Regions from separate parts of the Paludibacterium sp. B53371 genome, predicted to be linked through region 1. Evidence: predicted binding sites of a transcription regulator. Region 1 holds the regulator's gene; the other holds the start of a gene.

Region 1 (15,929 bases):
ATGAGACCCTGTGCACCGTCAAGCTGTCGCGCAAACTCTATCCCGGTCACTACAAGCATAATCTGGATGCCGTCATGGCGCGCCATGGCATTACGCTGCCCGAGCGGCATCGCGCCCTGGCTGATGCCGAGGCGGTTTTCCGCTTCTTGCAGGCCGCCAGTACCGAACAGGGGCGGGACTGTGTCCTGGCCGCGGCCGAAGCGCTGATGGCGCAGAGTGCCCCGCCGGCCGGCATGGATGCCGATACCTTCGATGCCTTGCCGGATGTTCCCGGCGTGTATTGCATTCATGACCGGCATGGCCTGCCACTGTATGTCGGGCAGGATGGCAATATCCGGCGTGGCGTACTGGCACATTACACCCCGGGCAATGGCAAGGTGCTGCAGCTGGGGGAGGAGGCTGGCCGTATTGAGTGGACGGAAACGCTGGGCGAGTTTGGCACGGCGCTGGAATATCTGCTGCAGCTCAAGACCCGCCGTCCGCGTCTGAACCCCAAGGGGCGCATGGCCAGCGAGGTGTGTACCCTGAGCCTGCAGGCGGCGGAAGACGGCTTTGTCCGCGCGGAGATCGTGTCCGGCGCGGCTTTGCTGCCGGACGGTCAGATGCGCCGCTACGGCTTGTTCCGCTCTGCGCGCGAAGCCCGAAAGGCACTGAAGGATCTGGCCGAATCCCAGGGCTTGTGTCAGTGGGTACTGGGAGTCGAGCGGGTCACCAGCCGCAAGGGCCAGCCCTGCGACGGTCGCGGCAAGGGGCGTTGTCAGGGCGCCTGTATTGGCCTTGAGGCTGCTTCAGCGCACAACGCCCGTCTGGTCAAGGCGCTGGAGCGTCTGACGCAGCGCGACTGGCCGCATGCCGGAGCCATTGCCATCGTCGAGCGCGATGAGGTCAGCGGCAAGGCACTTGAGCATCATTTCGATCACTGGTGTTATCTGGGCAGTCGCGAGGCGGGCAGGGGCGGGCCGCTGAGCGGACCGGTGCTGCTCGATCCGGATGTGGTGAAGCTGTTGACGGCATATTTCAGAAGCCCGGCTGCGGGGACGCATGTCGTGGCGCTGGCCTGATGCCGGTCCGGCCGCCGATCAGGTCGACGGCCAGTGCCCGGCAAGGATTTATTCGTGCATGGCGAGGAAGCCGCGCAGACGGGTTTCGATGATGCGCGGGTTTTCCCCGTTGGCGATGGCCACGATGCCTTCCACCACCAGCTCTTTCATCGCCACTTCTCCGGAGATGATGTTCTTCAGCTTGTTGCCGATCGGCAGGAACAGCAGGTTGGCCGAGCCGACCCCATAGACGGTGGCCACGAAGGCCACCGCAATCCCCGCGCCCAGCTTGGACGGGTCAGTCAGGTTTTCCATCACGTGGATCAGGCCGAGTACCGCACCCAGAATCCCCATGGTGGGGGAGTAGCCACCGGCCGACTCCCAGATCTTGGCCGCCTGGCGCCGGGCATGTTCGAACATGGTGATTTCCACTTCCATCACCCCGCGCAGGGTATCCGGCTCACCGCCGTCGACCAGCATCTGCAGGGCCTTGCGTGTAAACGGGTCGCGCTGCATGTTGACGAAGCCTTCCAGCGACAGCAAGCCGCCGCGGCGGGCGCTCTGGCTCCAGTTGATGATCTCGCGGATCATGCTTTCGTGATTGAATGCCGGGGGCGAGATGATCCAGCGCAGCATGCGCAGGCCTGTCATGAACTGCTTGGGAGTACTTTGCAGCATCACGGCACTGAGCGTGCCGCCGATGACGATCATGAAGGCCGTCAGTTGCAGCAGCGAGCCGACGCTGCCGCCCTCCATGGCCTGGCCGGCGATGATGGCGGTGAAACCGCCGATGATGGCGATAATGCTGATCTTGTCCACGAGCCTGATCCGATATTGTTAGTTTTGCTGACTGACCGTGATATTACTGTTATTTACCGTTAAATCCAGTCTTTCAACTTGCTGCGCAGGCGAACGATGGCCTGACTGTGCAACTGGCTGACCCGGGATTCCGATACCCCCAGCACGGCACCGATTTCCTTCAGGTTCAGCTCCTGCTCATAGTAGAGCGCCATCAACAGCTGATCGCGCTCCGGCAACAGGGTAATCGCCTCGATCAGCGACTGGCGGAAATTGACGTCCGACAGGGTCGCCAGCGGGTCGGGGCTGCTGCTGTCCACCAGCGTCGAGATGGCGCCGAGGGCATCCCCGTCCTCGTCGGTAAAGTCTTCGTAGTGCAGCAGGGACAAGCCCTTGCACTCGCCGAGCAGTTCCTGATAGTCAGCCAGCGACAGCGACATTTCCTCGGCGATTTCCGATTCGAGCGGGCTGCGTCCCAGCCGTTGCTCCAGCACGGAGACCGCTTCTTCAATCTGCTTGGCGTGACGCCGTGTCTGGCGTGGCATCCAGTCCTCGCGTCGCAGCTCATCCAGCATGGCGCCGCGTACCCGTTGACTGGCGAAGGTTTCGAATTGCACGCCCTGACCGGGATCAAACTGGCGGGCCGCATCGATCAGGCCGATGATGCCGACCTGAATCAGGTCATCCAGTTCGATGGAGGCCGGCAGGCGCGAGATCAGGATGCCGGCAATCTTCTTCACCATCGGGGCATACTGGGTGATGTCCAGGATCAGATCGCCACCATGTGCGCTGGGGTGATAGCCCGCCGCCACCTTAGACGGCATCGGGTTATTGCTCATCAGACGGCTCCCTCGCTTTCTGCCCAGTCACGCGATGCGGCGATTAGCATATCCATGTAACCAGTACCACTGTGTGTACTGTCTGTTGTATGCCATTGTGGCAGCACTGCAGCCAATTGGGCAAAGGCAATACTGGATTCGCTTTGCGGGAAGGCCTCGATGGAGGGGCGGTGCAGGGCGAGACTGCGGCGAATGGCACTGTCTTCCGGTACGAATCCGACCCAGCGCAAGGCGACGGTGAGAAACTCGCTGGCCACGGCAGACAGGCGGGTAAACAGCTCGCGGGCCTCTTCCAGATGACGGGCCCGATTGACCAGCACGTTGAAACAGGTACGGCCATATTGGCTGGCCAGGCGCTTGATGGTGGCGTAGGCCATGGTCAGCGACTCGGCCTGCGGGGTGAGAATCAGCACCAGATTGTCGGCCACGCATGCCGGTACCGGATCGATGGCCGGATTCGGCGCGTCGATCAGCAGCATCGAGGCATCGCGCTCCATGGCGGCAAACTCGCCGCCAAGGCGCAGCCAGAGCTGGGAAGAAAACAGGGCACGCTCTTCAGGCCGGGCATAGAGATTGACCAGGGTTACCCCCTGGCGCGAGCGCGCCGTCATTTCCTCCAGGCCTCCCATGCTGATGACCTGGGTTTCCAGCGTTGCGGTGGTCGGTACGCCGAGATGGCGGGCGATATGCTGCCCGCTACAGCAATCGATGATCACAGGCTGGCCGCCGGCAAAAGCGGCACCCACGGCCAGCTCGGTGACCAGGGTACTGGTACCGGTGCCTTCCGGACCGAGAAAGGCAAAGCTGGGTGCCCGCTGAGGCTGGGCGTTGAGGCGGCGCAGGCTGGCGGCCTGATCCTGTGGCAGATTCATAGCCAACCTGCCTGTGCGGCGTTGAGGATCTGCATTTCGTCATGCTGCATGGCGAAAGGCGAGTTGCTGTGGGGGGCCTTCAGCGCCCGATCGACCAGGAAGTTGCCGTGTGCGCTGTGCAGGTCTTCCGGAACCCGCTGTCCGTTGGTGACATAGCATACCTTGAGACGGTTGCGGATCACGATGTCCAGGCAGGCGCCCAGCGACACGCTCTCGTCGATCTTGGAGAGAATGCAGCCCGACAGGCCACCCTGGCCCTGATAGTTGCGTACGACATCTTCCAGCGTGTGGCCGTCGGCATTGGCGGCCATCACCAGCACCCGTTCCACCGGGCGGTCCATGGCGGCAAACATGCCGGTCTGTGCGGCGACCCGGGCATCGCGCTGTCCCATGCCGACGGTGTCGATGAAGATGATGTGGCGGGTGGCCAGATCGGCCAGCGTGAGCTGCAGATCGCCTTCGTTCTGGATCGAGAACACCGGAACGCCAAGAATCTTGCCATAGATGCGCAACTGATCCTGTGCGCCGATCCGGTAACTGTCGGTGGTGATCAGTGCGACGTGCTGCGGGCCGAACTTCATCGTGGCGCGCGCGGCCAGCTTGGCGACCGTGGTGGTCTTGCCGACGCCGGTCGGACCGACCAGAGCGAAAATGCCGCCACGATCCATGATCTCGCTGTCGGCATCAATGCAGCGCAGATTGTGCAGCAGGGCGGAGCGCGCCCATTTCAGCGCGGTTTCACCACTGTACTGAGCCGGCAGCTTCTCGATCAGCTGGCGGATCAGTGTCGAAGACAGGCCGGTGGCCAGCAACTGCTTGAACAACTCGATGCGGTTGGGGGCACGGCCCTCCAGATCGGACCAGGCGAAGCTGGCCAGCTGGCTTTGCAGCAGGCTGCGCAGCAGCTTGATTTCGTCGCCGATTTCCTTCAGGTCATTGGCCATGACTGCGGACTCTGCCGCGGCCTCGGCGCTCTGGGCTGGACGGGCGGCCGGCGGTGTGGCCCGCGGTGCGGGAGACGCTGGCGGCGGCGTCGGGGTGGCGAATGTCGGTGCGGGGGCGGCAGCCGGGCGCATCACGGCCGGCTCAGGGCTGACGGCACGCACTTCCGGGCGAGGCGGCGGCGGTGCCGTCATCGGTTCGACCGGCATGGCATAGGTGCGCGCCAGGGCCCGATTGACGGCGGTGCCATGCGTCGGGCTCGGTGCATTGCGTGGCGGGTGCTTGCTCGACGAGGTCGACAGCGTCGTGGCCAGATTGGCGACGTCGGCGTCCGCCACGGCCATGATTTCCACGCCACCGCCCTGTGTCGGGCGATTCGACAGGATCAGGGCATCGGCACCCAGTTCTTCACGAACTTGCCGGAGTGCGTCTCGTGTGGTTTTTCCGAAGTACTTTTTGACCACCATTATTGATTAGCCCTTGCTGCCCCCAATTACGGCAATTATACGAATTGATTTATTATCTGGTATCTCATTATGCGAAATTACTCGCAACTGTGGCAGGGGGCGACGTAAAAAACGTGCCAACAGCGGTCTGAGCGCCGGGGGCGTCAACAGCACCGGGTTGAAGCCCTGTACCTCTGCCTGTTCCGACTCCTGGGCCGCGCTGGCCAGCAGATTCTCTGCCAGCCCGGGCTCCAGCCCGCCTCCCGCCTTGGACTGCACCGCCTGCATCAGGACATTTTCCAGTGCCGGATCCAGTGTCAGCAACGGCAATTCGGTCTCGCCCGGGAACAGTTGCTGCACGATCACCCGTCCCAGTGCCGTCCGCACCGCCGCCGCCAGTTCGTCGATATCCTGTGTCACGGCAATATTGTCGGCCAGCGCTTCCACCACCGAACGCATGTCGCGGATGTGGATGCCGTCGATCAGCAGCTGCTGCAGAACCTTCTGCAGGGTGCCGATCGGTACCACCTTGGGCACCAGATCCTCCACCAGCTTGGGCGAGTCCTTGGCCAGATGATTGACCAGCGCCTGAACTTCCTCGCGGCCGAGCAGCTCGGCGGCATGGGTGTGCAGCAGATTCGAAATGTGGGTGGCGACCACCGTGCTGGTGTCGACCACGGTATAGCCCAGCGCCTGGGCCTCCTCGCGTTTGGCGCTGTCGATCCAGACCGCCGGCAGGCCGAAGGCCGGGTCGGTGGTGGCCAGGCCCTGCATTTCGCCCAGCACCTTACCCGGGTTGATGGCCAGCATCTGGTGGATGAAGGCCTCGCCGCGGCCGATTTCCACGCCTTTGAGCAGGATGCGGTAAGCGTTGGGCTTGATCTCCAGATTGTCGCGGATATGTACGGCCGGAACCAGGAAACCCAGCTCCTGGGCGATCTTCTTGCGTATGCCGCGAATGCGCCGCAGCAGCTCGCCATCCTGATTGCGGTCCACCAGCGGAATCAGCCGGTAACCGACCTCCAGCCCCAGCTGGTCGACATGCTGGACATCGTTCCAGCTGACTTCGGCCACCGGCTGCTCCCGCGCCACACGGCTGGCGGCTTCGGCACGCTGCTCGGCCTGCTGGGTCTGTACCTGACGCTTGCTCATCAGGCGAGACAAGCCGGCCAGCATGGCGGCGATCAGCAGGAAGGCCAGGTGCGGCATATTGGGAATCAGGCCGATCATGCCGATGACCCCGGCCGTAATGTTCAGCACCCGCGGGGTGGAGAACAACTGGCCAAGCAGCATTTCCGACAGATCCTTCTCCGTGCCGACGCGCGACACCACGATACCGGCGGCGGTCGAGATGATCAGGGCCGGAATCTGGGCGACCAGACCGTCACCGATGGTCAGCAGGGTATAGGTATTGGCCGCTTCGCCCGCGGCCAGGTCGTGCTGCACCACCCCGACGATCAGGCCGCCGATGATGTTGATCAGGATGATCATGATGCCGGCGGTGGCATCGCCGCGCACGAACTTGGAGGCACCATCCATGGCGCCGAAGAAATTGGCTTCCTCGGCAATGATGGCGCGGCGCTTGCGTGCTTCGTCTTCACCGATCAGGCCGGCATTCAGGTCGGCGTCGATGGCCATCTGCTTGCCGGGCATGGCGTCCAGGGTAAAGCGGGCACTCACTTCGGCAATCCGGCCAGCACCCTTGGTAATCACCACGAAGTTGATGATGGTGATGATGATGAACACCACGATACCAATGGCCACGTTGCCGCCGACCAGGAAGCGGGCAAACGATTCGATCACCTGGCCGGCGGCATCCGGACCGGTATGGCCATTGAGCAGAATGACCCGGGCCGAGGCGACGTTGAGCGACAGCCGCAACAGCGTGGTGACCAACAGGACGGCAGGGAAGGCCGAGAAGTCCAGCGGTTTGCGCACATTGATGCCGACGAGCAGCACGATGACCGAAACCGCGATGTTGAACGTGAAGAAGATGTCGAGCATCAACGGTGGCAGCGGCAGCACCATCATCGTCAGAATCAGGATGATGAGTACCGGCCCGGCCAGCGAGGCGTAGTTAAAACGTTTTAGTAAATCCAGGAAATTATCCATGCCTGATTATTCGCTCGCACCAGGCGCCGCATGATGGGCACGTTTGCTTTGCGGGTCAAGATCTTCGGGAACCTCGATCTTGTCCGGATAGGCCGGCGCCAGCCCGCCATTGATCTCGTAAAGACGCAGTTGATGCACGTAAGCCAGGACCTGAGCGGCGGCGGCATAGAGCCGGGTCGGAATTTCATCGCCCGGTTCGGTGTTGAAGTACAGGGCGCGGGCAAAGCTGGGTACACGCATGATGGCCACCCGGTTTTCCTTGGCCAGATCAATGATCTTTTCCGCCAGCAGCAGCGACCCCTTGGCCACCACCTGCGGGGCTCTCATTCCTTCTTCGTAAAGCAGAGCAACGGCATAGTGTGTCGGGTTGGTCAGAATCACATTGGCCTTGGGGACGGCCTGCATCATGCGGCGGCGAGCTGCCTCGCGCTGCATCTGTCGCTGCTTGCCCTTGACCTCGGCCGGCAGGTCCTGTTCCTTGAACTCGCGCTTGACCTCTTCCTTGGTCATGCGCAGCTTCTTGTTGTAGCTCCAGATCTGGTAGGGCACATCAATGGCCACCAGCAGCACCATCGCACCGGCGATGATGAGAAAGTTATGCAACATCATGCTGACCAGCTTGGCCAGTCCGGCCTCCAGCGGCATCTGGCCGATGCCGATAATCTCGCTCTTTTGCTTCCACAGGACATTGGTGGCCACCCCGCCGATCAGGATCGACTTGAGAATCGCCTTGAAGGCCTCGGTGAGCGAGTTCATCGACACCATGCGCATCAGGCCGGGCAGCGGGTTGAGCTTGTTGAACTTCGGCTCCAGTGCCTCGGTGGTGAAATTCCATCCGCCAACCAGCATCGGGGCGAACAGGGCGACCAGGAACAGCGCTGCCAGCATTGGCAGCATGGCCCAGATCGCACCGAAGATGGCCTCGCGAAAGTGCAGCATTATCGGGTCGGTGCCGTTGAGCGTGGCATGGTCGAAGGTGAACAGCCGGCGGAACAGCTCGCGCATGAAGGCGTACAGATGCCCGCCCTCGACCATCAGCATGGCAACGCCGGTCATGGTCAGGGCAAAGGTCGTCAGCTCGCGTGAACGCGGAATATTGCCTTGTCCACGCGCCTGTTCCAGCCGTTTACTGGTCGCTGGTTCTGTGCGTTCGAGGTCTGATTCTTCGGCCATCGTCTCGGTTCAAGGCAATCATGAGGATTTTCAACCGGATGTTAGCGTATTTAAGCTATTGGAAGCTACCTGAATAGCCTATGCGCAACCGCCTTCCCGCGACGCTTTCAGTTACAATCAGTGTCATTGCAACCTGTACGGCCTCCTGCCGCCGTGCCCGGACTTTCGAGAAAACATGAAACAGTATCTGGATTTGATGCAGCACGTACTGGCTCACGGTCAGGACAAGTCCGACCGGACCGGTACCGGCACCCGGTCAGTCTTCGGTTATCAGATGCGCTTTGACCTGGCGGAGGGCTTTCCGCTGGTGACCACCAAGAAGCTGCACCTGAAGTCGATCATTCATGAATTGCTGTGGTTCCTGTCCGGCGACACCAATATCCGCTATCTCAAGGAAAACGGGGTGTCGATCTGGGATGAATGGGCCGACGAACAGGGCAATCTGGGCCCGGTTTATGGCTATCAGTGGCGCAGCTGGCCTACCCCGGACGGGGGGGGCATCGATCAGATTGCCAATGTGGTGCGCATGATCCGCGAGACGCCGGATTCGCGCCGCCTGATTGTCTCTGCCTGGAACCCGGCGCTGGTCGACCAGATGGCGCTGCCTCCCTGCCATTCTCTGTTCCAGTTCTATGTGGCCGACGGCAAGCTGTCCTGCCAGCTGTACCAGCGTTCGGCCGACATCTTTCTCGGCGTGCCGTTCAATATTGCCAGTTATGCCCTGCTGACCATGATGGTGGCCCAGGTGTGTGGTCTGCAGCCGGGGGATTTCGTGCACACCCTGGGCGATGCCCACCTCTACAGCAATCATTTCGAGCAGGCGCGTGAACAGTTGTCGCGTACGCCACGGCCCTTGCCGACCATGCGTATCAATCCGGCGGTAACGGATCTGTTTGCCTTCCGCTTCGAGGATTTCACGCTGGAGGGCTATGATCCGCATCCCCACATCAAGGCGCCGGTGGCGGTATGAGCCAGCCGCAACTGACCATGGTGGCCGCGATGGCGGCGGGCCGCGTGATCGGCATCGAGAATCGCCTGCCCTGGCACCTGCCCGAGGATCTCCGGCATTTCAAGGCGCTGACCCTGGGCAAGCCGGTGATCATGGGACGCAAGACCTATGAGTCGATCGGTCGGCCACTGCCTGGGCGGCGCAATATCGTGGTGACCCGCCAGGCTGACTGGCAGGCGCAGGGCGTGGAAGTGGCACATGGCATCGAGCAGGCGCTTGCCCTGGCCGGTGCGGTGCCGGAAGTGTGTCTGATCGGCGGTGCCGAGCTTTATGCCCAGGCTTTACCCTGGGCGGATTGCCTGCAACTGACGGAGATTGAGCTGGAGATCAGCGGGGACGCCTGTTTTCCCGAGTTTCTGTCCCAGGGCTGGCGCGAGGTGCGACGCGAGCCGCAGGTCAGTGCCGATGGCCTGCATTTCGCCTTTGTCGAATACCGCAAATCATCGCGATAAAGCCAACAGCCCGACAGGTTGGCACCTGCCGGGCTGTTGATTGGCTGTTACAGCGTTTCAGCGTGCCACGCGGCCTTGCAGGGCTTCCGCCGAGGCCTGGGCCAGCTGGCTGTAGCTGGTGCCGAATTCGAACACCATGCGGTGCAGGCGGGTGACATCGCGCTCGATGATGATTTTCAGCAGGTCTTCCAGGAAGCGGTAAGTGCGTGCGATCTGAGTCTGACCGGCGCGCAGGATGGCAAACAGGCAGCGCTGGGTCAGCGGGAACAGGTCGTCCAGTGCATCCGTCAGATAGCGATTGTCGGCGTACTGATACATGGCGCGCAGGAAGTCCATGCCATGTTGATAGAAGCCCTGCAGGTCGCCCTTGCGCTGGCACTGATCCATCTGCGTCATCAGCTCGAAGAAGCCCGCCAGATCGTCGTTTTTCCAGTTTTGCGCCAGGTTGCAGACGACGCGGTCGAACAGCAACAGCCACAGCTCGAAGAAATCCTTCACGTCGCGTGCGGTGATGCTGGCCACGACGGCGCCACGGCGCGGGTAGATTTCCACCAGATGTCGCCGCTGCAAAATCAGCAGCGCTTCACGTACCGAACCCCGGCTGACTTCCAGCTCGGCGGCGATGCGTAATTCCTGAATGCGTTCACTGGGTTTCATTTCCCCCAGGATGATGCGTTGTTCCAGATACTGTGCAATTTGTTCGGTCAGGGAATCATTGGCCTTGAATGACATGTGCGGCTCCTGCATGAGCGGGTACGTCCTGTGATGCGAAATATTTATAGTATATGAAATAAAATTATATTGTTTGGCTGTCAAACAATGGGCATTGATTCTACTCGCATCAAACCCCATTTGGGGCATTATTTGGCAGCAGGAGGTTAAAAGCGGCGGCTTTGTCCTGAAGATGCCGCCAGTTGACGCGGGCGGCGGGGAGACATGTCCGGAAGGGGCGGGGAAAAGAAAAACGGGGCCGTCGCCCCGTGATTCAATCGGTGCGGCGTGTCGCCACCAGATAATTGACATCCGTGCCGTCGCCGAGCGAATAGACCTTGCTCAGCGGGTTGTAGTGCATGCCGGTCAGCGATACCAGACTCAGCCCGGCCGGTCGCAACATGCGCGACAGTTCCGAGGGCTTGAGGAAGCGCTGATAGTCGTGGGTGCCGCGCGGTAACATGCCCAGCAGGTACTCGGCGCCGATGATGGCCTGCAGGTAGGCCTTGGCATTGCGGTTCAGGGTCGAGAAGAATACCCAGCCTCCCGGCTTGACCAGCTGGCCACAACTGGCGATGACACTGGCCGGATCCGGGACATGCTCGAGCATTTCCATGCAGGTGACCACGTCGTAACTGCCGGCTTCGGCTGCGGCGAGTTCCTCGACCGGCACACAGCGGTAGTCGACGGCCACACCCGATTCCAGGCTATGCAGCTGGGCCACCTTGAGCGACTTCTTTGCCAGGTCGATACCGGTGACGCTGGCACCGCGACTGGCCATGCTCTCGGCCAGAATGCCGCCGCCACACCCCACATCCAGTACCTTCTTGCCGGGCAGCGAGGCATGCTGGTCGATAAAACCCAGACGCAGGGGATTGATCTCGTGCAGCGGTTTGAATTCGCTTTCCTGATCCCACCATTTGTGTGCCAGCTCGCTGAATTTGGCCAGCTCGCTCTGATCGACGTTGATGCTCATCGGGCACTCACAATCCGGTGACGCCAGTCTTCGGCACGCGCCTTGAGTGCCGATTCATCCAGCGTTTGCAACTGACGCTCGTTCATCAGGTTCTGGCCCTTGACCCAGACATGGCTGACCTGCTCGCGACCGGCGGCATAGACGACGTGCGAGATCGGGTCAAAGGTCGGGGCGGTTTCCAGCGCCGACAGATCGATGGCAATCATGTCGGCCTGCTTGCCGGTCTTCAGGCTGCCGGTGCGATCCTCGATGCCCAGTGCCCGGGCACCGTGCAGCGTGGCCATGCGCAGTGCGGTGGCGGCGGGCACGGCAGTCGGGTCGAGCGAGCCGACCTTGGCCAGCAGGGCGGCCAGACGGGTTTCGGCCAGCATATCCAGTTTGTTGTTCGAGGCGGCGCCATCGGTACCGATGCCGACATTGACCCCGGCGGCCAGCAGTTGCGGAATCGGGGCAATGCCCGAGGCCAGCTTCATGTTGGAGGAGGGGTTGTGCGCAATGGAAAGCCCGTGGCTGGCAGCCAGTTCGATTTCTTCCGGCGACAGATGCACCATATGGGCGGCGATCAGCCGTGGCGACAGCATGCCCAAAGCCTTCAGGCGTGCCAGCGGGCGCTGATGATGTTCCTTGATGCCGTTTTCCACTTCGCCGGCGGTTTCGTGGATGTGGCAGTGAATCAGCATGTCTTCCTGTTCGGCGATGGTGACCACCTTGCGGAAGGTTTCGTCGCCCACGGTGTAGGGGGCATGCGGTGCCAGCGTGAAGGTCACCAGCTCTTCGCCGAGGAATTCGCGCCGCTCTGCCAGGCTCTTGCTGATATAGTCATCGGCATTGACGGCGTAGTTGGTCGGAAATTCCAGAATCGAACAGCCGACGAAGGTACGCATGCCGGCAGCCAGCCCGGCGCGGGCCATGGCGCCGTGGAAGAAGTACATGTCATTGATGGTGGTGGTGCCGCTGCGGATCATTTCCGCCATCGCCAGCATGGCGCCGTCAAAGACGAAGTCATCGCGCACATGCTTGCCTTCGGCCGGCCAGATGTGGCCGGTGAGCCAGTCCATCAGGGCCAGGTCGTCGGCCATGCCGCGCAGCAGCGTCATGGCAGAGTGGCCGTGCAGGTTGATCAGGCCCGGCATCAGGACATGGCTGTCCAGCTTGACGTGGCGGTCGGCGGGCAGCGATGCCGCCTGGGCGGCCGGCAGAATCGCCTCGATGACGCCGTTGCGGATAGCCAGCGCATGGTTTTCCAGTACTTCGCCGTCATTTTCTACGGTGATCATCCAGCGTGCGGTCACCACCAAGTCATAGCGCGTGTCAGCCATGTTATCGATCCTGAATGAGAAATGGATCGATTGTAGGCACTCGCCAATCGCAAAGCAATCAGCATGGCCAGCGGAGCCGGATGCAGGGGGGGTGGAAAACGGAATCGATGGCAAAAGAGAAAAAAACATAACATCTGAGTGTGGGAATCCCTAGAAATAATGATGTACGTGTATACTTTACCGAATAGATGATCGACCTTAATTCAACCATCCAGGCTATTCCTGAGGATTTGGACGGACTGAGATCGCATGACGATGTCGAACGCTAAAACCGGCCTTGCCGCCGTACTGTCGTTGCGCACTGTATTTCTGATTGCAGTCCTGCTTGGGGTGCTGATCCCTGCCACGCTGATTGGGGCACTGACGCTCAATCTGCAAAGGGAGACGGTGACCAGTGATCTGTCTTCCGATCAGAAGCGAGTGCTGGACATTCTGGCGCTGGGGATGCAGGAACCGCTGTGGAACCTGAGCCGGCAATCCGGCGCACCGCTGATCGAGTCCGTGATGGACGATCAGCGCGTGGTGTCGATCCGCGTAACGGATACGCAGTCCAATACCGTCTTCCTTTCCGCCCTGCGCAGCGAGCGCCGTATCGGCTCGGTGTCCATTCTGCAAAAACCGGTGATCTACCGTGGGGAAGAAATCGGTCAGGTCACCATTGAATTCGATACCGAGCATCTGGCCAACCGGCTGAAAAGCGATTTGCAGCGCATGGTGATGACCCTGCTGGCGCAGATCGTGCTCTCCATGCTGCTGATCATGGCCATCCTGCATTCGCGCTTCCTGCGTCCGATCCGTCAGTTGACCGATCAGGCCACACAGCTGGCGGAACTCAAGCTGGATGGCCGGTTCCATTGGGAGCGGGGTGACGAGATCGGGCGCCTGGGCCGCCATCTCGAGTGGACACGCTCTGAGCTCAAGCGGTTGTTTGACGAGTTGCGCGCCAAGACCATGGCCCTGGAGGCAGACATTGCCCGTCGGCGCGAGATGGAGGATGCGCTGCGGCGTTCGGAAAACAAATATCGCGAGCTGTTCTGGTCCAATCTGGACGGCATCGTCATCAGCTCGCTCGATGGCCAGGTGATTGACGCCAATCCGGCCTTTCTCAATCTGATGTGCTATAACCTCGACCAGCTCAAGCTGCAGAATTTCTGGTCGCTGGTGTCGACCGAGAGCGAAGCACTGGAGCATTTCAATCTCGACAACAAGGTGCTGCGTTTCGGCTATTGCGACGAATTCGAGGCGACCTATCTCAACCGCTTCGGCAATCCGGTCCCGGTCAGCGTCAAGACGGTCGCCATGCGCGACCCGATGGGCCGCATCAATGCCGTCTGGCGCATGGTGCGTGACATCTCCGAACGGCGCAGTGCGGAAGAGCGTATGCAACTGGCAGCCAAGGTGTTCGAGAACACCACCGAAGGCATCATGATCACCGATGCCGATCTGCGCATCCGCATCGTCAACCGGGCCTTCAGCGATATTACCGGCTACAGCCAGCAGGAAGTGCTGGGGCAGAAACCGAGCATTCTGTCCTCCGGTCGTCATGACGAAGGCTTCTATGTCCAGATGTGGCAGCAGTTGACCGCGCAGGGCTTCTGGCAGGGCGAGGTATGGAACCGGCGCAAGAATGGCGAGATCTATCCGGAGTGGCTGGCGATCAATGTGGTCAAGAGCGCCCTGGGCGAGGTCACCCACTACGTGGCCATCTTCAGCGATCAGTCGGAACGGCGTGCCGCCGATGAGCGCATCCAGTTCCTGGCGCATTTCGATGTGCTGACCAGTCTGCCCAACCGGGCGCAGATGCAGGATCGTACCGAGCTGGCCATCACGGCGGCCGCACGCGACAACCTGCACCTGGCCCTGCTGCTGCTCGATCTGGATCGGTTCAAGACCATCAACGAATCCCTGGGGCATTCGGCGGGCGATACCCTGTTGCAGGTGGCTGCCGATCGCATCAAGTCGGTGCTGGCGCCCGGTCAGATGGTGGCGCGCCAGGGGGGCGACGAGTTCATCATCCTGCTGCCCGCCATCCAGGATCCGGGCGAGGCCGCCATGCTGGCCGAACGCATTATCCATGCCTTTGCCCCGGCCGTGGATCTGCAAAACCATTCGATCAGCATTACTCCGTCTATCGGCATCAGCGTGTATCCGGAGGACGGGCGCGATTTCGACATGCTGGTGCGCAATGCCGATGCGGCGATGTATCACGCCAAGTCTTTCGGTCGCAACAGCTTCAAGTTCTATACTGCCGACCTCAATGCCCGTGCCCACGAGATCCTGGCGATTGAAAGCCAGTTGCGTTTTGCCCTCGACCGCAACGAGTTTGTGCTGCACTACCAGCCCCAGGTGGACATGCGCACCGGACGCATTGTCGGCGCCGAAGCGCTGATCCGCTGGAACCATCCGGCACTGGGCTTGCTGGGTCCCAACCGCTTTATTGATGTGGCCGAGGAGCGTGGCTTCATCGTTCAGCTCGGCAACTGGGTCATCCGCGAGGCCTGCCGCCAGCTGGCTGCCTGGAATGCAGGCGGGTTGCCCGAAATTTCGCTGGCGATCAACCTGTCGGCGCTACAGTTCCGCCAGGCCGATCTGGTGCCGACGCTGGAGCGAGCCATGTCGGCCAACGGCCTGCCGGGCCGGGTGCTGGATATCGAGGTGACCGAGAGCGTGGTGATGGAGGATGTCGAAGCCACCGTGCAGACCATCGATGCCATCAAGCGCATGGGCATGCAGCTGTCGATCGATGATTTCGGCACCGGCTATTCCAGTCTGTCCTATCTGAAACGCTTCAAGGCCGACAAGCTGAAAATCGACCGCTCTTTCGTGCAGGACATTCCGCACGACAGCGACGACAGCGAGATTGCCAAGGCGGTGATCAATATTGCCCAGACCCTGAACATGAAGGTGGTGGCCGAGGGGGTGGAAACCATCGAGCAGTGGCACTTCCTGCTCGGCGAGGGCTGTGATCTGGTTCAGGGCTATCTGCTGGCCCGGCCACTGCCTGCGACCGAGTTTGCCCAATTGCTGAGTCTCGGGACCTTGTTGCCGGCCGAGAGCGCCTGAGCCCCTTGCCGGCTTACAGGCACTCGATGCGGTTTCTGCCCAGATCCTTGGCGCGATACAAGGCTTCGTCGGTGCGGGCCAGCACCTGATCCGGCGAGGTATCTTCTGCCCGCATTTCAGTTATCCCCAGACTGATGCTGAAGTGAATTTGCTGCTCCCCCTGCTGCAGGGGATGCT
Region 2 (15,929 bases), 1.5 Mb from region 1:
TGCGCAGGCGACGCTGCTGTTGCACCGTCGACAACTCCTCACCCAGCTCGTCGCGGCGCGCGCTGGCGAGCAGCTCGATGCGCTGGTTGAGCGACAGCGCCGCCTCGAGCACCGGACGCAGGTCAGGCAGCAGGGTCAGCAGCGCATCGCCGGCCTCGGCCTGCAGGGTCGCCATCTGTGCCTCGCGCGCCTCGTGCACCAGCAGAAAGTCTTCCCACTGGCCCTGCTCGGCCGCCACCAGCATGGCTTCGGTATATTCGGCAAACTGACGCGTCGTTTCGCGCAGGCTCTCCAGATTCATGGCGACCTCTTGTCCGTTCCCTCAAATCGCCGTCTGAGAACGGGGGCTTTCCGCGCCCGGAGCAACGTTCCCACCGGTTTTTGCCAGCTCCTGCCACGCGGGCAGAATGACATTCAGCAGCTTGGCGACCTCATCCAGAATCTCCGGATCGTTCTTCATGTTGGCCACGCCAAGGCGGAACTTGGCATAGACGTACAGATCCTCCAGATTCAGCGACAGCGACGCATTGTGCGTATGATCGAGTGCAATGCGCAGGCCTTCGATGATATCGATGGCCTTGTTGATCAGCCTGCCCTTCTCTTCATAGCGCTGGTGCTGCATCAGCACCTTGGCCTGATCGATGGCCCGCAAGGCCCCCTCGTACAACATCACGATCAGACCGACCGGGCTTGCCCCATACACGGCGACCTCCAGCGCATCATCCTGGTAGGCCTTCTTCAACTGCTGCATGGCAAGGGTATTCTTCATGGCTGCCTGAGTATCCCGTGAGGAAGGGGGGCATCTCACCCCCCCGACAATGATTATTTATTGGCGTTCAACGAAGCCAGCATGGAGGTCAGCGATGTGCTGGTCTGCTGCATCTGCATCAGGGACGAGTTCAGCTTGGTATACAGCGACAGATAGCCTGCCTGTACCACGTCCAGCCGGTTCGCCTCCTGCGACATCTTGTCCTTCATGGTCTTGACCTGGGTGTTGAGGGTGGTGGTACGCGTCGTCACCAGCCCGGTCGGACCGAGATAATTGTTGATGGTATTGTTGAAGCGCTGTGCGAAACCATCATTATTATCGTTGCCGAACAGATTGACCACCGCATTGGCGTTATTGGTAATCGCCGTGTTCAATGCCGTGGCATCGAGCTTCAGCGTGCCATCCTTCTGCAGCGAAATACCCGCCTGGGCCAGGTAGGCCACGGTGGAGGTGCCATCGGCGCCGGCAATCGGCGTATTCAGGATCTTGGCAAACTGCGATTGCAGCGAAACCAGCGTAAAGTCGCCCTGCAGACTGGTCTTGTACAGGTTCGACGCATTGTTGGCGACTTTATTGTAGGCGTCGACAAAGCTTTGCACCTTGGCCTGAATGGCGGCACTGTCACTGGCGACAGTCAGCATGGACGACCCGCTCTGTGTCAGGTTCAGCGTCACACCATTGATGGCATTGGTCACCGTGTTGCTACTGCTGGTCATGGTCAGACCATTGACGACCAGGCTGGCATCCTTGGCGGCTGATGTCAGGCGGCTGTCGGTGATGGCACCGGTGCCATCTACCGCACTGGCGGCGTTGAAGTTGAAAAACGACAAGGCGGCCTGACCGGAGGCGGTCGAAGTGCTGAATGATTTGCTCGCCCCGACGGTGGTACCGGTCAGGACCAGACGATAGGGCGAGGCACTATTGTCTGCCTTCACCACGCTGGCACTCACCCCGATCCCCGCGGAATTAATGGCATTGCTGATCTGGTCGAGCGTGGCATTGGCATCGATATTGACCGACGCCGAGGTCCCGTCGCCAAAGCTGAATTTGAGCGTGTCGGCCGTGTTGCCAAAGCTGGTCGAGGAGCTGGCCTGGCCAGTCAGGGCCAGGTTTTGCGAGGTCGCGAGGGAGTTGACCGTAATGCTGTAGTTACCCGTATTGGCCGTCGAGGTCGCCGTGCCGTTCAAGACCGTGGTATTGCTGCTGGTGGCCTTGAACGAATGCACGAACTGCCCCGAGGACAGTGAGGTCAATGTCCCTTGCAATGCTGTCAGGTCCGAGCTCAACGCGCCATAATCGGAAATCTGGCTGTTGGTGCTCGAAAGCTGCGAATTCATCCGATTGTAAGGCTGCTTCGCCACCGTCATCAGTTGCGATACAAGGCCTTGCACATCGAGCGGACCGGTCGATGAAGAAATCGATGCCATGAGTCACTCCCGGCCCGAAACACCACTATGGCGAATCAGGCACTGTCTTTAACCAGCAGACCCTTGAAATCGTCGATCGCCTTGGAAAGTCGCAACACGTCTTCTGCCGGAATCTGGCGAATGACCTCGTTGGTCGAACTGTCCGTGACTTTGACGACCCTGCGCCCAGTACCCGGGTCCACTGCAAATTGCAACTGGGTATTGAAAAGTTTGGCGGTATCGTTCAGCTTGCTCACCGCCGAACTCAGCTCTTTCTCGTCAATCTTGGTCTTCTTGGTCGCATCTGCCTGAGATTGCGATCCATCGGTGTGGGTCTGACCAACCGATGTCACGGCAGCACTGGTCTGTGCCTGGACTGGTTGGGCATTTCCCGCAGACTGGGGAGCATGCACAGGTTGTGCCGTCTGCGCCGACTGGGGCAGATTGCTCAAAAGTGGATTCACTTGCATGGTGGCCTCCTTACAAGAAACGGGCCTGCGCCTGCAGACTTGCTCTCGTTTACGCTCCACAAAGGCCAGACATCATGCTGTGCCTGACCTCAGGCGACTACAAGGGCCTCGCCCGTTCATCCGCTTTCGCGTGCCAGGCGTACTATTATGACATCCAAGCCGTATGATAGCCGCATTTTCTCCATGGGCGCACCGAAGTGGCAGCCCGCCTCACTCTTTATCGACCGGGCGAGACATAACTTTAGAGGCCATGCGAATTTATTTAACGTTAGACGCCACCACCACAACATGCATATAAAAATAGCCACGAGGCCCCAAGGCATCGTGGCTAAATTGCACCGCTCAAACCCGATCAACCACCCTTGAGCAGGGTCAGGGCCGCCTGGGGCACCTGGTTGGCCTGCGACAGCACGGCCGTACCGGCCTGTTGCAGGATCTGCTGCTGGGTCAGGTTGGCGGTTTCAGAAGCAAAGTCAGTATCGATAATGCGCGAACGAGAGTCCTTCAGGTTCTGCACATAGTTCGACATATTGGCGATGACCGCCTGAAAACGGTTTTGCACCGCACCCAGCTGCGAACGGTCATTCGAGATCAGGTTGATGTCGGCATCCAGCGCCGACAACACCGCCGAAGCCTTGGCCGTGGTGGTGATATCGATGGTCCCCGTCGCCGTCAGCGAGGTCGCGTAGCTGTTGATACCGGAAGTCAGATCCAGACCGCTGGCCACCACCTGGTTGGAAGCCACGCCGGAAGCACCGATCTGGAAAGTAATGGAGTTACCACCCGACAGCAGCATGGTGCCGTTGAAGTTGGTGGTTTGCACGATACGCGAGATTTCCTGCGTCAGCTGGTCGACCTGCTTTTGCAGCTGCGAGCGGTTGGTATCGGAAATCGTACCGTTGGCGGCCTGCACGGCAATCTGGCGAATGGTCTGCAGGTTGTTCTGGATCTGGCCCAGTGCACCTTCGGCGGTTTGCGCCAGGGAGATACCGTCACTTGCGTTGCGAATACCCTGCTCGTTACCGTTGATCTGTGTCGTCATGGACTGCGACACAGCCATGCCGGCAGGATCATCCGCCGCGCTGTTGATGCGCAGACCGGACGACAGCCGCTGGAGCGACGTTTTCAGGGATTCAGTTGATCCGGAAAGATTACGCTGGGCATTCAGCGATGCAATGTTGGTATTGACATAAATTGCCATTATTGTTCTCCATCGAGTCGAGGATAACTCGGCGGACTTTGCCAGCGATGTCCCAGCGCACCCGATGCGCGCCCGTCAAATTTGACGGCCCCTTTCAGCAATATGCCTTCAGGATAGGCTAGTCAGTCCCCGTACCGCCTCTCATGGTGAACAATACGCGTAGAAAACACCAAACGCAAGCTTTGCGATAAAAACAACGAGTTACCACGACATGTTGACATGCCGTGGTAACCATTTTTACATCACTTGTCAGTCAAACTTAGCCCTTCAGCAGGGTCAGGGCAGCCTGCGGCACCTGGTTGGCCTGACTCAGAATCGCAGTACCAGCCTGTTGCAGAATCTGGTTCTGCGTCAGGTTCGCGGTTTCAGCCGCGAAGTCAGTGTCCACGATACGGCTGCGCGAATCGGACAAGTTCTGTACATAGTTCTGCATGTTGGCCACCACCGCCTGGAAGCGGTTCTGGATGGCACCAAGCTGCGAACGGTCGTTCGATACGGTGTTGATGTCCGTATCCAGCGCCGACAGCACGGCAGAAGCCTTGGCAGAGGTGGTGATATCGATCGTGCCGGTTGCCGTCAGCGAGGTCGCGTAGCTCGACACGCCCGAGGTCAGGTCCAGACCGCTGGCCACCACCTGGTTGGTGGCCACGCCGGAGGCACCCACCTGGAAGGTAATGTTGGCACCACCGGACAGCAGCACCGTGCCGTTGAAGTTGGTGGTTTGCACGATACGCGAGATTTCCTGCGTCAGCTGGTCGACCTGCTTTTGCAGCTGCGAACGGTTGGTATCGGAAATCGTACCGTTGGCGGCCTGCACAGCAATCTGACGGATGGTCTGCAGGTTGTTCTGGATCTGGCCCAGCGCACCTTCAGCCGTCTGCGCCAGCGAGATACCGTCACTCGCGTTGCGGATACCCTGGTTGTTACCGTTGATCTGCAAGGTCATGGTTTGCGAAATCGCCATGCCGGCAGGATCATCAGCCGCACTATTGATACGCAGACCGGAGGACAGACGTTGCAGAGAGGTCTTCAGCGAGTCCGTCGACATGGACAAATTGCGCTGCGCATTCAGCGAGGCAATATTGGTATTTACATAGATAGCCATTTTTACTCTCCATCGAGTCAGTTAGCCGGCGGGAACTTCTCAGCGCCACTACCGAAGACGGGTCTTTGCTTCCGCCCATGACTTACTTATCGGCAGCCGATCGATAATCTTTAGTTTCAACACGCACTTTCTTGCAGATTCAATGAAAAAGCCCCGCCAGGGCGGGGCTTCAAGACCAAAGGTACGAAATAACCGCTTAGCCCTTCAGCAGGGTCAGGGCAGCCTGCGGCACCTGGTTGGCCTGGCTCAGAATCGCGGTACCGGCCTGTTGCAGAATCTGGTTCTGCGTCAGGTTCGCGGTTTCAGCCGCGAAGTCAGTGTCCACGATACGGCTGCGCGAATCGGACAAGTTCTGTACATAGTTCTGCATGTTGGCCACCACCGCCTGGAAGCGGTTCTGGATGGCACCCAGCTGCGAGCGGTCGTTCGATACGGTGTTGATGTCCGTATCCAGCGCCGACAGCACGGCAGAAGCCTTGGCAGAGGTGGTGATATCGATCGTACCGGTTGCCGTCAGCGAGGTTGCGTAGCTCGACACGCCCGAGGTCAGGTCCAGACCGCTGGCCACCACCTGGTTGGAGGCCACACCGGATGCCCCCACCTGGAAGGTAATGTTGGCACCACCGGACAACAGCACCGTGCCGTTGAAGTTGGTGGTTTGCACGATACGCGAGATTTCCTGCGTCAGCTGGTCGACCTGCTTTTGCAGCTGCGAACGGTTGGTATCGGAAATCGTACCGTTGGCGGCCTGCACCGCAATCTGACGGATGGTCTGCAGGTTGTTCTGGATCTGGCCCAGCGCACCTTCAGCCGTCTGCGCCAGCGAGATACCGTCACTCGCGTTGCGGATACCCTGGTTGTTACCGTTGATCTGCAAGGTCATGGTTTGCGAAATCGCCATGCCGGCAGGATCATCAGCCGCGCTATTGATGCGCAGACCAGAAGACAGACGTTGCAGAGAAGTTTTCAGCGAGTCTGTCGAATGGGACAAATTGCGCTGCGCATTGAGCGAGGCAATGTTGGTATTTACATAGATAGCCATGACAGGCCTCCATTCTCTTTCATATTAAGTCCGCCAAAGCGGACAGGCTTGCCCAGCCTTCATCCGCCACCATCTTGTCACTTACTCGTCTACTTCATCGACAGCAATCCGAAAACCTTTAGGGTTGTGATGATATTTTTTTTCATGGGATGAATTCATCGGCGAAAACCTTCAGCCAGAACCACAGCAACCGATATAAACAGACCAGTGAGGAAGCTATCCATTGCCTACTGCCTCTATGGCATGTAGATTTCACAGTTAAATTGCATAGACTCGCTGGAAGCCAATGAGCCGGAGCGTCAAGACAGCACGCCCGCCCAGACGCACTGTTTGCAGACCATGCATATTCATCGGGAGTCATCTGACCATGAACAGAGAAAAAATCATGCTGGTTGTCATGCCCTACGAGGGAGAAGTGCTCGACCGCGTGACCGCCAAGTTTTACAAGAACAAAGCTGTCAAATACATGCCTCTCGGCGTGCTGAGTCTGGCTGCCAACATTCCGGCAGACCGCTATGAAGTCAACGTGCTCGACGCCGCCAGCCTGGGCCTGTCTCTGGATGAGACGATTGAGCAGATCGAAACCTTTGCCCCTGACGTGCTCGGCCTGTCGGTCGTCACCTATCGCGCCTGGGCCATGACCGAGATCCTGCGGCGCACCAGTGCTCCCTGCAAGATCGTCGGCGGCCCGCACGCCACCAAGAACTACCGCTTCATTCAAGAGCAAGGCGCCCATGCGGTGTTCGTCGATGACGCGGAAGTCATCTTTCCGGAATGGCTGGACTCCGGTCGTCCGCCCGGCGTTTACTTTGGCGGGCAAGTGGACCTGAACGCCATCCCCCTGCCGGCGCGGCACCTGATGGATATCGAGACTTACCGTATCGAGGCCAATGAAGACCTGCTGTTCAATGTCGGCTCGCTGCGCCTGCCGATGTTCAGCTCCAAAGGATGCCCCTACGCTTGTACGTACTGCGACGTGCAGCAGAAGACCTTCAACATGAAGTCTGCCGAGCGCTGCGTGGAAGAATTCAAGCAACTGATCGATCTCGGGGCGACCTCGATCCACATTCTCGACGATGCCTTCAACGTCAACCGCGCCCGCGTCAGCGAGATCTCCCGCGCCCTGATCAATGAAAACATCACCATTGACTGGAGTGCGCGCGGTACGGTCGAAGTCCGGGAAGATGTGATTGCCGATCTGGCCGACGCGGGTTGTCGCCGCCTGCATGTCGGCATCGAGAGTCTCGATGACGGGATTCTGGCCACGTTCAAGAAGTCCTGCCGGTACAAGCACATCGAACAGTTCTGCAAGCTGTGCAGCAAGTACGGCATCGACATCCTGGGCTACTTCATCATGGGGGCTCCGGGCGAAACCCAGGAGTATCGCAACTCCCTGCCCAGCCGCATCCGCGACCTCGGCATCAAGCTGCCCTACTTCAACCTGCTGTCTCCGCTGGCAGAAACGCCGTACTACGATCAATTGCTGAAGGAAGGCAAATTCGATCGCGATGTCTGGACGGACTTTTGCCGCAACCCGGTACGCGACTTCATCATCCCCGAAGTTCGTACTCATGAAGATGAAGAAGAACTGCGCCTGATCATTGATCGCTATGTGGAGTACTTCAAGCGCAATGACATGTCGGTTTTTGTCAGCTAAGGACCTGCCTCATGGCAATCAGCAAAGTGGTGCTATTGCACAGCTTCAGCACCCACCCTTATATGGCCGGCATGCTGCGCTCGCTGGCCAGCGCCTTTTCATGCGAGGGCGTGGAAACCCTCGCCGTCGACTCTGACCTTGACGATGAAGCGATCTATAAGGAGCTGTCGACGCTCAAGCCGGATTTCATCTTTGAAATCAACCGCACCAAAAACCAGAGCCGTGCGGCCATCCCCGAGGAAATACCGCACGTCGCCTGGATTCAGGACGGCTGGCGCGAGCGTCGCCCCCATGAGCGCAAGCAACTGCACTATACCGACCCCAACTTCGGCGGCAGCCTGCTGACCTACACCCTGATCCAGCCGGACTACTTCGGCTTCAGCCATCATCTGCTCGAAGGGGTCTGGGGCCGACTGCATACCGGCATTGACCCGAACATGCACTATCCGCGGCCGGAGATCACGCCGGTGCCGAATACGGCGGCTATCTGCGGCTACATCCCGCTGCCCCTGCACGCCACCAACCCGGCGGTCATGCGTCATGCCCTGGGCTGGAACAATGGCAAGAAACTGTGCGTCGACCGAGTTGCCGACTTCTTGCTGACCAAGGCCAAGGTCAGTGTCTGCAAGCACTCCTTCAGCGACATGCACGATCTGATCGCCAGCCAGTTCCGCGACTACCTGCAGATCGACATTTCCGGCGCCCAGCTCGCCACCAGCATGGACCAGACCGCCGTGCTGCATACGCTCGATACCGAAATGCCGCGCATCAACGATCGCCTGGCCATTGGCGACATGGCCGTTGCCGCCGGTCTCGATCTGGCGATTTATGGCTCGTCACAATGGCTTTACTGGCCAAAATTTGTCCCTTACTACCGCCGCAATCTGCGCTGGCAGCAGGAACTTGCCCAGGTCTACCGCGAAACCCAGGTCAATATGCACAACGGCTGCTTCGGCATGCACTCCCGGGTACTGGAGGGAATGGGCTGTGGGGCCCCGATGTTTGTCTGCACCGGGCGCTTCGATGATACCGAGCACGATATCAAGCGACATTTCCAGCCTGGCGAACACTACATTCCCTTCACCATTGAAGAAGGCGTCGAGACCTTGCGCCACTGGTGCGCACAGCCGGCCAGGCTGCGCGAGATCGGCATGAATGCGGCAGAAGAGGCTCATGCCCGTCATACCTGGCGACATCGTGTACAGGAAGTCCTCAGCGATATCAGCAGCCTGCAGGACGCGCCCACCGCCAGGAGCGACGAAACCATCACCGCCTGAGGTCCTGCTTCTTCAGGTCAGCCAAAGAAAAACGGCGCGGAGAAATCCGCGCCGTTCATTTTGGCTGCCGCCTCAGACAAAGTTCTTGTGCGGCGGCGGGTTGTTCAGATCGAAGCCGCCCGAGTACTTCTGCACAATCCCGCTGTTGACGTTGCCCTCCTTGGCATCCCACAGGAAGTTGTTGCAGGAGTGGGTACGGCAATTGGCATAGCAATCCTTGTGGACGTCAATCTCATTCTTGACCTTGTCGATGACCTTCCAGTAATGATCGGACTCGACGATTTCACGGAAGGTCTGCTTGGTCAGATCACCGAGCAGATAATCCTGCTGATACTTGCCGTCAAAGAACATACCGCAGGTGTACACCTTGCCGGTGCCTTCGGTATACAGCAGGAACGGCGCGCCCAGGCACTGGTCATAATCGCGCTTGCCACCGTTGGTGATCTTGTCCCACTTCACGACCACGCGATAATCCCCCGTGCCATAGCCCTCGGCCTCCAGCAGCAGGGGTGCGTACTTCTCGTAATCATCCAGACGCTCATAGAAACCAAGGTCGTTTTCCACCGTGTCGCTGCAATGCTTGACCTGGAAGTAGTCAACGCCCAGCTCCTGGCCCAGCTTGGCCAGCGGCACCACTTCACCGATGTCCTTCGGGGTCAGCACCATCTGCAGGCCGATATCCAGCTGCAGGTTATGCTTGCGTTTGTACTCCACACAGAAGCGGATCTTTTCGATCACGGTATCGAACATCTTGCTGGCATGGATCCGGCGATACGACTCATCGGAGGCCGCGCTGATATTGAATCGCAGCCAGGACAGGTGCTCCAGCGCCGCCTGACCATCACGACCGGTATCAAACAGTACCCCGTTGGTCCCCGCCGACATATCGATGCCCGACTCCTTGCCCACCACCACGGCCTCATAGAAGTGCGGGTTGAGCGTCGGCTCGGCTTCGCCAATCAGGGCGATCGAACGCACGCCCATGTCGCCGGCACTGCGCAGATAATTGTCGATCAGCGAATGGCGATCAATATACTTCTTGGCGCTTTCCTTGTAGAAATTGCCTTGCGTGACGCCATAGCAGTAATGGCACTTGATGTTGCAACCCTTGGACAGGCCCGAGTCGATATGGATAGGCGCAAAAATCTCGCCATTTTTCCAGGCCTTGAAACGGTCAAGATGCCAGAGCATCTTGTTGCCATCCATCAGGTATTTATCCTGGGAGGAAATGTGCTTGCCCTGGGCATTCAGCGTGGACGGCATATTCCGCTTGAGCTGGGACAGGTCAACAACCTGATCCGGCATATTCTGATTGCGGCGGAAAAACCGCGAATGAGAACTTTCTTCCTTGATGATATCGTCCATTTCACGCTCCATGTCCAACAGTTCAAAATCACCCTGCAAAAGGGAAACCCAGCAACGTCTGGACATCCCTGGGATACAGCCCCTTCGGCGGATTTTCTGGATCTACCCAAATGGCTGCCGCACCCTCAAAAACCGGGTAATGATCGTTATGTAACTCGGCACTGAAAAAATAAGCCAGTTCTTTGTGGTCAGGTTCGACTGCCGCGACCCGCGCGGCATGAAACGCAATGTCGACACAAAACCCCAGTTCCTCCTGCATCTCCCGCAAGGCCGCCGCATGCGGCGTCTCGCCATGGCGAATGCCGCCGCCGAAGAAGCCGACACAAGACGGCATGATCGGTGCATCATCGGTGCGCAGCTGCATCAGAAAGCCATGCCGGCGATGCCAGAGAATCAGCAGCGACGACACCAGGTCACAGTCCCCGCTGTGTCTGTCCACCGGACAGTGGATCAACTCAGCCGCGTTCTGCATCACGCGCCTCCAGATAGGCCTGCAGTGCCTCGCGCCAGGGCCGCAATACCGGACCGCGCCGCGACACCAGCGGGGTTCTCAGATTCTTGCGCCCGACAAAGGGGAAATCCCGGTACGAAGCCGGCAACACCGTCACGGCCGGCGCCACATGCGCCATGACCGCCTGCATCACCTCATACAGCGAAGCACGTCCCTGATTCGACAGGTGATAGACGCCGTAGCGGGCTTCCTGCAGCAACAGGGCATACACCGCATCGGCCACATCCAGGCTGTAGCAAGGCGAGCAGAGAATGTCCTGCGAAGCCCGAATGGTCGTTTGGCCATTCGCCACCAGACTCAACATTTTCTCAACAAACTGATTCTGTTTATGACTCGGGCCAAACAGAATCGAAATACGGGCAATATAATATTTAAGAGCAGTATTTTGAACCAGACAATCGCCACCCCATTTTGTCATGCCATAGACATTTACCGGATTGGCTGAATCTGATTCATCGTATTCGGTTTTTTCCTCATCACCATTAAATACGGCATCCGTACTAAAGTGCAGCAAAGTCGCCTGATATTCATTGGCCATTTTGGCCAGGGCATACGGAAACAGGGTATTGACGGCATAGGCGGCCTGCGGATTCTGCTCGCAGGGATCAATTCCCAGATAACCCACCGTATTGATGATCGCCCAGGGACGGTATTGTTCGATGAAGGGTCGCAGTGTCTCCGGTCTGGCCGCATCGAAATCACGGGAAGCCAGACCGACCAGCGCGATATCCGCCGGACAGCGCTGTTGCAGCGCCAAGCCCATTTTCCCGGAATGCCCCAGCAGTAGAACCGTTTTCTTCATATCCCATCCTGTTTTCATGCCGCGATAAAAACCATGATTACGAAAGGACTATTTAACGACGCCAGACAAATCGAAAAATAACCGGGAAAGGGTTTTCTGGCATTATCGCAGCAGTAAGACATCTTTCGTCAAGCCACAGAAAAACTTAAGTCGGCACCAGAAAAAAATCCGGCAAAACCCTATATATACCAGGGTTTTGCCGTCCTTCGGCTGGCCTTCAATTCAGGGCCATTTGCACGGTTTGCACGATCCCGGCGGCGGTCAATCCCTCTGCCTGCAGATGATTGGCCTGGCTGCCATACTGATGCCGAAATGCAACGGGCAAGCCCAGACGCCGGATCACCGGCATGGGGCGCGGCAGGTCCGCCAGGGTCTCCAGCACAGCCGTGCCCAGGCCTCCGTCACGCAGATGCTCTTCGACCGTCACCACCAGCCGGGCCTTTTCGGTCATCTGCGTCAGCAAGGCCACATCCATCGGCACCACAGTCGGCAAGGACAGTACCGCACAATCCACCCCAGACGCGCGCAAGCCGTTCGCCGCTTCCAGCGCGGCATGCACCATGATGCCGGTCGCCACCAGCAGCACCTCGCCCGGCTCGCCATAGGCACGACCGACACCGATATCGAAGCGGCCCAGCGGGTTAGCCACCACCGGATCCTTGCCCTTGGCCAGGCGAATATACATCGGCCCCGGCCACTGCAGCGTGGACGGCATGAAGCTGCGCATGTCCTCGGCATCGGTCGGCACCACCACGGCCATCCCCGGCAAGGCGCGCATCAGGGCAATGTCTTCGATGGCGGTATGCGTCGGCCCCAGCGGGGCATACACCATGCCGCCGCCATTGGCGATCAGACGCACCGGCAACTGGTGCAGACACACGTCGACCGCCACCTGCTCCAGACAACGCCGGGTCAGGAAGGTCGCAATGGTATTCACATACGGGATATAACCGGCCATCGCCAGACCGGCGGCCATGCCGATCACATTCTGCTCGGAGATACCCTCGATGAAAAAACGGTCCGGATACGCCGCCTGCATTTTGGACAGGGTACCGGGACCAGGATCGGACCCGATGTACACGACACGCGGGTCCTGCTGGGCCAGCTCATAGACCATGTTCAGGCAGGTATTACGCATGCTCCCCTCCTCCCAGCGCGGTCTGGATCGCCGCCAGTTCAGCCTCGGTCAGGGCATTCTTGTGGTGCCAGTCCGGGTTGTTCTCCGCCTGGGGAATGCCCCGGCCCTTGATGGTGTGGCAAATCAGCACCGACGGTTTGCCGGCTTCAAACGGCAACTGCTGCAAGGTCTGGCGCAAGGCCACCACATCGTGGCCATCCACTTCGCGCACACCGAAGCCGAAGCTGCGCCACTTGTCGGCCAGCGGGGCCATGTCCTGCACCTCGCTGACCGGGCCATAGGACTGCAGCTTGTTGTGATCGACAATGGCCACCAGATTTTCCAGGCCATGCTTGCCGGCCGACATCGCGGCCTCCCAGACAGAGCCTTCATTCAGTTCACCATCCCCGGTCACGACGAACACACGCCAATCCTGCTTCTGCATGCGTGCCGCCAGAGCCAGACCCAGGCCGATCGACAGACCATGCCCCAGCGCCCCGGTCGAGGCCTCGACACCAGGCAGACTGCCAAATTCCGGATGGCCGCCCAGGCGGCTATCGTATTGGCAGAAAGTCTGCAGCTCTTCACGCGGAAAGAATCCCTTGTCGGCCAGAATCGCATACCAGGCCAGGCAGCCATGCCCCTTGCTGAGGATGCAGCGATCGCGCAGCGGCCAGCCCGGCTCGTCGGGCCTGACACGCAAAATATCGTCGTAAAGCACACGCATGACCTCGACCAGCGACAGCGCCGGACCGGGATGGCCACGCTTGGCGGCCACCATGGCCGATACCACCAGCTGACGCAAAGCCAGCGAGCGCGCATCCAGCGCGGCCACACTGAGCTCAGAAGGATGGGCAGTCATCAATCACCTCCTGCAATTGCACGAAGAACCCCCGGGCCAGCTCAAGCTGCTGTGCACCGGCCTCGGCCAGGGAGCGCTGCTCGCCCGCCAGCACGCGGCGTTGCCAGATCTCGGGGATAAACACATTCAGAATAATCAGACACCACAGGCTGCCGCACAGCCCGAGCATGGCTGGCAGCCTGGCGGCAAACAGCGGGTCGCGCGGCGCAAACTGCTGCAGCGCCCGGGTCAGTGCCATGCGGCGCATGGCGGGCGACAGGGCAGAACCGGGATGCAAGACCAGATCACAGCTGAATTTCACTGCGTCATCCCAGCCAAAATATTCAAAATCAAGAAAACACAGACGGCCATCGCGGCGGCGCAGCAGATTGTGCCGGCCAAAATCCGACGGCGACAGGCACAGGGCGGACGCCGGCAGCGGTGCCGCCAGCGCACAGCCATGCTGCGCCAGCAGCGCGGCATACGGCGCCAGCAGGCCCTGCTGGAAGGGCTGCAGCGTATTCAGGGCAAAATCGCGCAGCGCCTCATGCTGCGACAGCACAGGCTGAAGACGTTGCCAGCGCTGCGCGAACTGCCTTTGCGGCGCGGCGAAATCCAGGCTGGCGTGCGAGGCCGCCGGCAAGTCCTGCGCATCCGGCGCCAGACGCAATCGGTCCAGCGCGGCCACCAGGGAGAACATCTGCTCGAGATCCGCAGCCGCCAGTGCCTCCGGGCGCACCCCCTCAATCCATTCGTAGATGGCGATCCGCCGCGCCGGATCACAGGCAATGGCCTGTGGCGTCAGCGTGACACCATGCCGGAACAGGAAACGCAACGCACCGAATTCCGCGCCGAGGCGATCACGGTCATCCGGCGGATAATGCTTCAGCACATAACGCTGCCCGGCCACCGCCAGCAGAAACAGCTGGTTATTGCCGCCCCCCGGCATAGGCTCACAGGACTGCACGGGCATCCCGAGCAGGCCCTCGGCCAGGTCTTTCATCGTCATCACGTTGCAGCAGGCCATAGCACGTCACTCAGCGTGGCCCAGGAAGGCAGGGCCGTCAGCGGCGGATGCTGCCGGTTGCCGGGCGCAAACCACAGCGCACGGCAATCTGGCGGAAAGGCGCCGTCCAGCAAGACCTCGGGCAGATCATCAATGAACACCCGGCAGCCCTGACGGGCAATGGCCGCCAACTTCTCGCCCCGCTCGTCGTGAAACGAGACATCCCCCGCGACAAAGCCCAGCCCATCGGGGGCAAAGAAGCCTCGCTGCAGCATCCAGTCCATGGCCGCCTGGCGCAAATCCACCTGCTCGGGATCAAAATGACCATAGCGGGACTTGTGGCTGATGATGCGCAGTACGGCGCCCTCTTGCCTGGCCCGTTGCACGAACTGATCAAAGCCGGGGAACACGCTGGCCAGACCGATTTCCCGGCCATAGACCAACCCCTGCAAACGCATCCAGGCCTGCTCGCCGGCCTGTTCGCGCACCCGCTGCCTGACTTGCGCCTTGTCGAGACCGCTGGCCTCGTCCAGCAGTCCCATGGCACAAGCCACGCGGGCAAAGGCCTGATCATAGCAGGCAATGGTATTGTCGAAATCGATGCCGATGATCAGCGGGCCGGACGCAGCCTGGGCCACGTCCGCTACCGCAGCCTGCCGTTTCATCGGGTAAACGCCTGCACCCACTCGTCGAGGTGGTCTTCCAGCAGATAATGCCGACCCACCCACTCACGCAGGGCATCCCCTTCGCGATAAGCGGCATCCAGATCATGCACCCGCTCACGGATGGCATCGGTCCAGGCTTCCACCGTGTTCGGCACACGCTTCACCGGCGCCTGGTTGGTCTGGTACGGATAGATATCGGTACACACCACCGGCCAGCCCATGGCACCGTACTCCAGCAGACGCAGATTACTCTTGCTCTCGTTGAAGGCATTCACCTCCAGCGGGGCAATCGCCAGGTCCAGATTCAGACTGGCCATGGTGCCCGGATAATCCTTGAAGGCCACCCAGTTGCGCTTGACCTTGATGAGATCCTCCAGCTCCTTGGGCCACATGCCCATGAAGACCCAATCCACTTCATCCGCCGTGGCCCGCACCACTTCCTGAATAATCTCCAGGTCACCCTGATGCTGCTGCGCGCCGACCCAACCTACACGCGGCTTCGGTCCGACGCTGCGCTTCGAGCGCAGATTCCACCACATTTCCTTGTTCAGTCGGTTCGGCACCAGGCGCACATCGCCGATCAGGTCGCGGCAGGCTTCGGCCAGTGGTTCGGTCGAGACAATGGCACGGTCAACCAGCGCCAGGCACTCGCGCATGCGACGGCGCGCATCGCGGAAGTTGGCTTTGATGTGCTT

What was found. Region 1 encodes FliA, which starts transcription of late flagellar genes. Its sites were predicted from a motif close to GCTAAAGNTNNNNNNNNNNCNGCCGATAAT; they were not measured.
Region 2: a site for FliA is predicted at 6,087-6,116, ahead of JNO51_RS02240 (flagellin). Genes of this name have one in related genera too.

The regions. Positions count from the first base shown of each region.
Region 1 is NZ_CP069163.1:2,553,826-2,569,754, reverse strand. It holds gene JNO51_RS12250 (exonuclease domain-containing protein) at 1-1,061, shown strand, start outside; gene JNO51_RS12245 (flagellar motor protein) at 1,110-1,859, opposite strand; gene JNO51_RS12240 (RNA polymerase sigma factor FliA) at 1,919-2,677, opposite strand; gene JNO51_RS12235 (flagellar synthesis regulator FleN) at 2,677-3,549, opposite strand; gene flhF (flagellar biosynthesis protein FlhF) at 3,546-4,958, opposite strand; gene flhA (flagellar biosynthesis protein FlhA) at 4,965-7,049, opposite strand; gene flhB (flagellar biosynthesis protein FlhB) at 7,056-8,222, opposite strand; gene JNO51_RS12215 (thymidylate synthase) at 8,398-9,192, shown strand; gene JNO51_RS12210 (dihydrofolate reductase) at 9,189-9,683, shown strand; gene JNO51_RS12205 (GntR family transcriptional regulator) at 9,741-10,415, opposite strand; gene ubiG (bifunctional 2-polyprenyl-6-hydroxyphenol methylase/3-demethylubiquinol 3-O-methyltransferase UbiG) at 10,669-11,370, opposite strand; gene JNO51_RS12195 (TRZ/ATZ family hydrolase) at 11,367-12,689, opposite strand; gene JNO51_RS12190 (EAL domain-containing protein) at 12,939-15,752, shown strand; gene JNO51_RS12185 (GGDEF domain-containing protein) at 15,766-15,929, opposite strand, start outside.
Region 2 is NZ_CP069163.1:458,367-474,295, reverse strand. It holds gene JNO51_RS02270 (flagellar protein FliT) at 1-301, opposite strand, end outside; gene fliS (flagellar export chaperone FliS) at 323-769, opposite strand; gene fliD (flagellar filament capping protein FliD) at 823-2,106, opposite strand; gene JNO51_RS02255 (flagellar protein FlaG) at 2,232-2,645, opposite strand; gene JNO51_RS02250 (flagellin) at 2,998-3,846, opposite strand; gene JNO51_RS02245 (flagellin) at 4,106-4,951, opposite strand; gene JNO51_RS02240 (flagellin) at 5,148-5,993, opposite strand; gene JNO51_RS02235 (B12-binding domain-containing radical SAM protein) at 6,361-7,650, shown strand; gene JNO51_RS02230 (glycosyltransferase) at 7,662-8,927, shown strand; gene JNO51_RS02225 (radical SAM/SPASM domain-containing protein) at 9,000-10,292, opposite strand; gene JNO51_RS02220 (NUDIX domain-containing protein) at 10,321-10,701, opposite strand; gene JNO51_RS02215 (NAD(P)-dependent oxidoreductase) at 10,748-11,605, opposite strand; gene JNO51_RS02210 (transketolase family protein) at 11,823-12,743, opposite strand; gene JNO51_RS02205 (transketolase) at 12,736-13,584, opposite strand; gene JNO51_RS02200 (aminoglycoside phosphotransferase family protein) at 13,565-14,572, opposite strand; gene JNO51_RS02195 (hypothetical protein) at 14,572-15,234, opposite strand; gene JNO51_RS02190 (glycosyltransferase) at 15,231-15,929, opposite strand, start outside.